One region of the Solwaraspora sp. WMMB335 genome, then DNA from elsewhere that is predicted to be linked to it. Evidence: riboswitches for the same ligand, from Rfam matches in the RefSeq annotation. Region 1 holds a riboswitch; the other holds the start of a gene.
What was found. A riboswitch is a leader RNA that binds a small molecule or an ion and turns the genes downstream of it on or off. The one in region 1 is predicted to bind cyclic di-AMP.
Positions count from the first base shown of each region.

Region 2: it holds a riboswitch for cyclic di-AMP, as region 1 does, so the genes downstream of both, ACN27F_RS18635 (NlpC/P60 family protein) here and ACN27F_RS21265 (coiled-coil domain-containing protein) in region 1, are expected to answer to the same signal.

Region 1 covers NZ_JBMHMF010000001.1:4,907,512-4,911,378, forward strand. Annotated here, with positions in the region: gene ACN27F_RS21260 (glycoside hydrolase family 65 protein) at 1-1,385, shown strand, start outside; gene ACN27F_RS21265 (coiled-coil domain-containing protein) at 1,429-2,454, opposite strand; cyclic di-AMP (ydaO/yuaA leader) riboswitch at 2,457-2,590, opposite strand; gene ACN27F_RS21270 (potassium channel family protein) at 2,885-3,562, shown strand.
Region 2 covers NZ_JBMHMF010000001.1:4,326,374-4,330,240, forward strand. Annotated here, with positions in the region: gene ACN27F_RS18625 (pyridoxamine 5'-phosphate oxidase family protein) at 1-155, opposite strand, end outside; gene dcd (dCTP deaminase) at 245-823, shown strand; gene ACN27F_RS18635 (NlpC/P60 family protein) at 970-1,908, opposite strand; cyclic di-AMP (ydaO/yuaA leader) riboswitch at 2,007-2,149, opposite strand; gene ACN27F_RS18640 (NlpC/P60 family protein) at 2,405-3,445, opposite strand; gene ACN27F_RS18645 (VanZ family protein) at 3,775-3,867, opposite strand, start outside.

The sequences.
Region 1 (3,867 bases):
ATGTCCTGCAGGCCGGTGCCCGCGCCGAGCAGCGGCCGATCGCCGCGAAGGGCCTGACCGGCCCGGGGTACGACGGGCACGCGTTCTGGGACACCGAGATGTTCGTCCTGCCGGTGCTGACCTACACCCAACCCGGTGCGGTCGCCTCGGTGCTGCGCTGGCGGCACTCGACCCTGGACCAGGCCCGGGAGCGGGCCCGGATGCTCGGCCTCAACGGCGCGGCCTTCCCCTGGCGGACGATCCGTGGCCAGGAGTGCTCGGCGTACTGGCCGGCCGGCACCGCGGCGTTCCACGTGGCGGCGGACATCGCCGACGCGGTCCGACGGTACGTGCAGGCCACCGGCGACGTCGAGTTCGAACGTGAGATCGGCCTGGAACTGCTCGTCGAGACCGCCCGGTTGTGGCGCTCGCTGGGCCACCACGACCGGCACGGCCGGTTCCACATCGACGGGGTGACCGGCCCCGACGAGTACACCGCGGTGGTCGACGACAACATCTACACCAACCTGATGGCACAGCGGAACCTGCTCACCGCGGCCGACTGCGCGCTGCGCTACGCCGACCGGGCGTGGGTGCTCGGGGTGGACGACGAGGAGACCGCGGCCTGGCGGGACGCGGCGCTGTCCATGCACCTGCCGTACGACTCCGAGCTCGGGGTGCATCCGCAGTCGGCGGGTTTCACCCGGCACCAGGAGTGGGACTTCGCCGGCACCCCACAGGACCACTACCCGTTGCTGCTGCACTACCCGTACTTCGACCTGTACCGCAAGCAGGTGGTCAAGCAGGCTGACCTGGCGTTGGCCATGCACTGGCGCGGTGACGCCTTCACCGACGAGGAGAAGGCACGCAACTTCGCCTACTACGAGCGGCGTACGGTTCGCGACTCGTCGCTGTCGGCGTGCACCCAGTCGGTGATCGCGGCCGAGACGGGGCATCTGGAGCTCGCCCATGACTACATGGGCGAGGCCGCGCTGATGGACCTGCACGACATCGCCCGCAACACCCGGGACGGGATCCACGTCGCCGCGTTGGCCGGAGCGTGGATCGCACTCGTCGCCGGATTCGGCGGGATGCGCGACCACACCGGAGAGTTGTCCTTCGCGCCACGACTACCGCAGCGGATCAACCGGCTGGAGTTCGCCATGATGTGGCGAGGGCTGCGGTTGCGGGTGGCCGTCCAGCACGACGAGGTCACCTATTCCCTGCGGGACCTGCGCGACGGGGATCCGGACGCGAGTATCGAGCTGAGCCACCACGGCGAGCAGCTCACGGTGACCGCGGACAAGCCGGTGACCAGGGCGATCCCGCCAGCTGCGGCGTCCGGGCCGCCGCCGCAGCAGCCGGCCGGTCGGGCCCCGGTACGTCGGTCGGCCCGCACCGAGTGACCGGGCCGCACACCGGGCCCGGTCCGTACGTCGTCCGAGCCGGTCAGAGCAGGGACAGGTGCACGTGGTTGGTGTGGTCGCTGCTCGGGTCACCGCCGGCTCCGCTGTACGAACTCCAGCCGGTGGCCGGGAACCAGACCTGGCGGTACCAGATGACGTAGAGGATGCCGAGTCGGTCGGCGTTGCGGACCAGGAACGCGGTCAGGTTGTTGCCGTACAGCCGGTCGTCCCCGGTGGCGTCGCCACCGAATCCGTTCTGTTGCGCCGAGAAGTCGCAGGCCCGCCCCTTCGGATGTTCGAACGGTCCACCCGGACGGAAGCACGACACGAAACGGGTGAAGCCAACCCGCTTGGCCTCGTTGAGCGCGTGCATCGTGCGCGGCGTGATGCAGCCGGTGGTGGTGGGGTCGTCGAGGCTGCAGGACTGCGACGGCCAGGAACCGTCCGAATTGCGGGGGGCCTGGCGGGCCACCGGCGAGGTGGCGGAGACGAAGCCGTTGGTGGCGACCGCGCCGACCAGACGCAGCGCCTTCTCCGCCTCCTCCTTCTGCCGCCGCATCACGGTGAGTTGCTGCTCCTCGCGGGCGACCTCGGCGTCGATCGCCGCCTTGGCCCGTTCCGCCTGCTCGCGCGCCTCGTTCAACTCGCGGACCCGCTTGTTGTCGTGCATGGCGATCATGTCGAGGCCCTCGGCCCGTTCCAGCAGGGCGTCCGGGCTGGCGCTGTTGAGTAGCACCATGACCGGGGTTATCCGGCCGAGTCGGTACGAGTTGGAGGCGACTTCGCCGATCTGTGGGCTGAGCGCGGCCAGCCGTTCCTCTACCTTCTCCAGTTCCAGGCTGAGCTGCAGCTGTCGCTTGCGGGACTCCTCGACCGCAGTTCTGGCTTCGACGAAGCCGCGTCCGGTCGACTCGAGGACCTCACTCAGCAGGGGCGGCTCGCCCTCGTCGTCGGGATCGGCCGGCGCGGCGGCGGCCGGTGCGGCCAGCACGACGAACCCGGCGAATAGCGCGGTCACCGTGGCCAGTGCCGCGGCCAGCGGCAACCGCTGGCGCAGGGGTGCGGACATCCTGTTCCTCTCCTTGGCCGCCGACCGAGTTAGCTGACGGGTTCGGGACGGAACGATCCCTACCGCAGTTGCGGATTCACCCCGGTGAACGTGGGTCCCCGGCTCACCCCGCAGGGTGATTGGGCGGCGGTCACCGCCGGCACCGATGGGGCGCCGCCGGGCGGAGACCGCGGGCAAGCTTACCGGATCGGTGATCGGCTTCAACACCTCGCAGGGCGTCGCTGACCAGGAAGAAATCCGTTACCGGGCAACGACATTCGGTGATGTCCACTGTCTGCAGTCGCAGTGACACCGGTGGTTGTCGCAAGGCGATCCGAGGGGCCCGGCCGCAGGACGGCCTGAGAGCATTTAGGGTGCAATTGTCGGTTAATTATTTGGTTGCTGGTGATTGGTGCTCTTGACGATGGACACGGGTGCGGAAGGTGACGGAGTGGCGGACGGCCGCCAACCGGACGACGGGGTGCCGGACGACGGCGTCGTGGTGATCGGTCTCGGTCGATTCGGCGGGCAGGTGGCACTGTCCCTGCTGCGGCTCGGGCATCCGGTGCTCGGCATCGACGAGCATCCCAAGCGGGTACAGCACTGGGCCGAGCGCCTGCCACGGGCGGTGGAGGCCGACTCGACCGACGAGGACAGGCTGAGGCAACTCGGGGTGCCCGGCTTCCGGCGCGCGGTGGTGGGGATCGGCTCGGAGGTCGAGTCGAGCATCCTGACCGTCGTGGCGCTCACCGAGATCGGCATCGAGGAGATCTGGGCGAAGGCGATCACCGCCAAGCACGGTCGGATCCTGGCTGCCGTCGGCGCGCACCACGTGATCTTCCCCGAAGCGGCGATGGGTGAGCGGGTGGCTCACCTGCTGGCCAGCAAGATGCTCGACTTCATCGAGTTCGACGACGGGTTCGCGATCGCCAAGGTGTGCGCTCCGCCGGAGACCGTCGACCGGACCCTTGCCGAATCCCGGCTGCGCCAGCAATACGGCGTCACGGTGGTCGGGATCAAGGAACGGGACGCCGACCTGCGCTACGCCTGCGGACGGACCCGCATCCCGAGCGGCGCCCTGCTCATCGTGGCCGGTGCCACCACGGACGTCCAGCAGTTCGGGCGCTAAGGCAAGGGTTCCTGGTGACCGTCCGGTTGTGATCCTGGGCGTAACCGGCTCATCACGCCTTCATTTCATGAGCTGATCAGCCTCTGGGCTTTCGCAAAGCCGTGACTCAGGCTACAGTCCAGGCATGGGAGCGCTTCCATTGATGGATGTGACCCCGCAACAGTGAACTACGTGTGGCGTAGGTATGCACAACATCCTACGTCAGCTGCAAGCCCTGAGGCTGGCGGCGGGCCAGCCCGGACTCCGCCGCCAGCCAACGCACCACCTGTCGAGAGGAGGTGGAACCAGAGCCACTCGCGTGGCCC
Region 2 (3,867 bases), 580 kb from region 1:
TCGGTGATCACCGGCGAGATCGGGTGCACCCGTGGACCGCCGTCGGCTCGGACCGTGGCGAGGTAGCCGAGGCCGGGACCGTACTGCTGCATGAGGAGTCGGATCGCTGTAGCCAGCCGGGGCTCGTCGGCGGCGAACTCGGACCAGGTTGCCATGCACACAGTCTATCGAACACATGTTCTAAAAGATAGTTGGATCGGGCGGCCCGGCCAGTTGCCCGAGCCATGGTCGCTATGGTGTGACGATGCTCCTCTCCGACCGGGACATCGTCGCGGAGACCAAGATCGGCGGGCTCGCTCTCGAGCCGTTCGAACCAGCCCTCATCCAGCCGTCGAGCATCGATGTGCGGCTCGACCGCTACTTTCGGGTGTTCAACAACCACCTCTACACCCACATCGACCCGGCCACCCGGCAGGACGATCTCACGTCGCAGGTCGAGGTACCCGTCGGCGACCCGTTCGTACTGCACCCGGGCGAGTTCGTCCTCGCCTCCACGCTTGAGGTGGTGACGCTCGGCGACCGGCTCGCCGCCCGGCTCGAAGGCAAGTCCAGTCTGGGCCGGCTCGGCCTGCTGACCCACTCGACCGCCGGCTTCATCGATCCAGGTTTCTCCGGTCACGTCACGCTCGAGCTGTCCAACGTCGCGAACCTGCCGATAATGCTCTGGCCAGGCATGAAGATCGGCCAGCTCTGCATCTTCCGGCTCTCGTCAGCCGCCGAGCATCCGTACGGATCATCGGTCTACGGCTCGCGCTACCAGGGTCAGCGGGGGCCGACGCCGAGCCGGTCCTGGCAACGGTGGCAGACCTGGCCGACGGGATAGGTCCAAGACGGGATAGGCCGACCAGGTGTAGCGAAAGGCGTCCTCCCAAGCCGGGGGGAGGCATGGGAGGACGCCCTTCAAACGGCCGGTGCCGCCGCACGACGGGGGGATCCGCGGCTAGCGCCAGGCCATGGGGAGGAGTGAAGTTATCCGGGCCGGCCGTAGCTGTGCACGTCCGAACCGATCTTGCGCATCTGCACCGGGGAGCCGGCCTGCGGCGCGTGGACGATCCAGCCGTCCCCGACATACATGCCGACGTGCGACAGCCCGCTGTAGTAGAAGATCAGGTCACCCGGTCGCAGCTCGGACCGGTCGACGTACGCCATCACCTGCCGCTGCCGGGCCGCGTTGTGCGGCAGCGAAACGCCGCCCTGGCGCCAGGCCGCCGAGGTCAGGCCCGAGCAGTCGTAGCTGTTGGGCCCGGCTGATCCCCACACGTACGGCTTGCCGATCTGCGCGCAGGCGAAGGTGACGGCCTTGCCGGCCGCACCACCGGGGTAGGTGGCCGGGCAGGGTGCGGGCCGCAGCGAGCCGAGCGTGTTCGTCGACCCGTACGCCTGCAGCCGCAGTTCCTGCAGCCGGTCCACCTCGGCGTCGATGTCCTTGGCTTTCGCCGCCAACTGTGCTTCGGTCTGGGTCAGCTCCCCGATCAGTTCGTCGAGGGGCGCCTTCTGCGCGGCGTACTTGTCCTTGAGGTCGACGACCGCCTGTACGTCGCGGGCCTGCCTGCGGGCGAACTGGTCGAGCAGTTCCAACTGGTCGGCCAGGTGGGTGGGCTGGCCGCTGACCAGGATCGCGTTGATCGCCGAAGGGCTGCCGCCCTTGTACGACCGTGCGGCGAACTCGCTGACCCGGTCCATCGCCAGATCGATCTGGATCTGCAAGGGCTGAATCTTCTTACCGAGGGCCTCGGCCTGCTTCTTCTTCCCGGCCAGATCCTGACGTACGGCATTGTGCCGTTCGATCGTCGGTTCGAGTTCCGCCCAGACGTCGTCGATCTGGGCTTCGATCTGCGCCACGGTAGGTTGGGCCTGTGCGGGCGATCCGGCCAGCAGCAGTCCGGCGCTGGCAGCAACGGCTACCACCGCCCGAAGAATCTGTTGATGGGTACGCGGCGTTGTGCACCCGTGGTCCCGCTCGGACCATCCGGGGCGCCGCCGAGGGGCGCTCGTAGCCACCGGACTCCTTCTCCCCAGACCGCCTACCGGGTTAGCTGACGGGTTCGGGCGGAAAGGAGACGCCCTACCGCAGCTGATCCTGCGGATTCACCCCGAGTTACCGTGGGTCCCCGGCTCGTGATGTGTGACGATTAGGCGGTGTCGGGTCGAGGTCAACCTGGTTGGCTGACGTCATCTCGACTCGACGATCCCCAAGAGTAGAGAGCGCTGTTCTCCGTACGCAAGCGACGACGATGGACATTTCTTTCCGTAGGCAGATGATTGCTAATCGTGCAGTAGTCGCAGTCGCTCATGCGTTCGAATCGCGGCCTGCAGACCAGCGCCGCAGCACCGGCCTACCGGCATCGTCGACAGCCGCCGAGCACTGATCGATCCACCTCTACAACCAGCTGACCTGCAACAATCACCCGACCCGTTTGAATCCAGCGATCGGCATGTGGTCGATATTCGCCATTTGCACCGGTTGACCGGAGCTCGGCGCGTGCACCATCAGACCATTACCGATGTACACGCCTACGTGATGCAGATCACTGAAGAAGAAAACGAGATCTCCTGGCAGCGCCTCGGCTCGGCTGACCGACCTACCCTGGTTCCACTGCGAACCGGTGTAGTGGGTGAGACCCACCCCCGCACTCGACCAGGCGTACTGGGTAAGCCCTGAACAGTCGAATGCGTTGGGGCCGGTCGCGCCCCAGACGTACGGCTTGCCGATCTGCGCGCACGCGGTCGCGACCGCGGTGGCGGCGGCACCGCCGACCGAGGCCGCCGGGCAAGGGCCGGAGGCGCCCGACCCGCCGGTGTAGCCGGTTGTCTGGTAGGCGTCGGCCCGCATGTCTTCCAAACGATCGATCTCGGCGTTGATCGTCTTGCGCTTCGCGGCGAGTTCCTCGTCCTGCACCTTCTGCTTCGCGATGAGCTCGTCGAGGGTGCGCTTCTCGCTCAGGTACTGGTCCCGGGTGGCGAGCACGGTGACGATCTGCTCGTGCCGTTGCTTCGAGATCCGGTCGAGGACGACCAACTGATCAGCCAGGCTGGTCGGCGTCCCAGTGGTCAGTAGCGCGTTGAGTTCGGTGGACGGTCCGGTGCGGTAGTACCGGTTGGCCACCTCGCCGATCTCGTCGGACGCGAGATCGGCCTGTAACGACAGCGGGCGGATCCGCTCGTCGAGTTGGGCGACCTTCTTCTGATTCGCCTTCAGCTCACTGTGCACCTTGTTGTACTGCTCGATTACCGGCTCCAGCTTGAGCCACTGCGCGTCGAGTTCAGCTTCGATCTCGGCGAGGGTCGGCTCCGCCTGTGCGGCAGTTGCCGGCAGCAAGCCGACGCTGAGCAAGAGCAGAGCAGCGACGGCAGTTCGGGCGACGAATGCCGAACGATACTTCTTGCAGTCAAATTGCGACTCAGCGTAATCATTGGCGCGGTCTTGCGTGAGCACACGTGCCATTGGCAGCGACTCCTTCATATCGATCGCTGGGGCCTCCCAGGCGGGGGGACGGAGGCCGACATCCGCAGCGGTCGGTGCCCAACCTTATTGGAACGACCCATATTCGTTCAAGGCCGACTTTGCCCCCCTCGGCGATCGTCACCACCCAGCGCGACCGCCCCCGCAGAGTTGGCGTAGCGACACGAACACCCTCGGTTTGGCGAAACACCGCTACTCGGCCTCGCGCCGACCAGCGAATTGAAGTCAGACGATTCAGAATGTGGCGACCCTCGGAGCGGTCTGGGCGGTGGACGCGACCGTCGAGGTCGTCACTGCGTACCGCACGGCCGTCACCGCTGAGGTGTTCGCCGCGACCGACGTGGCGACCGACGGAAGCTGGCCGCCAGCCGGACGATTCCGCCAGCCGCCGCGCCGAGCAGTAC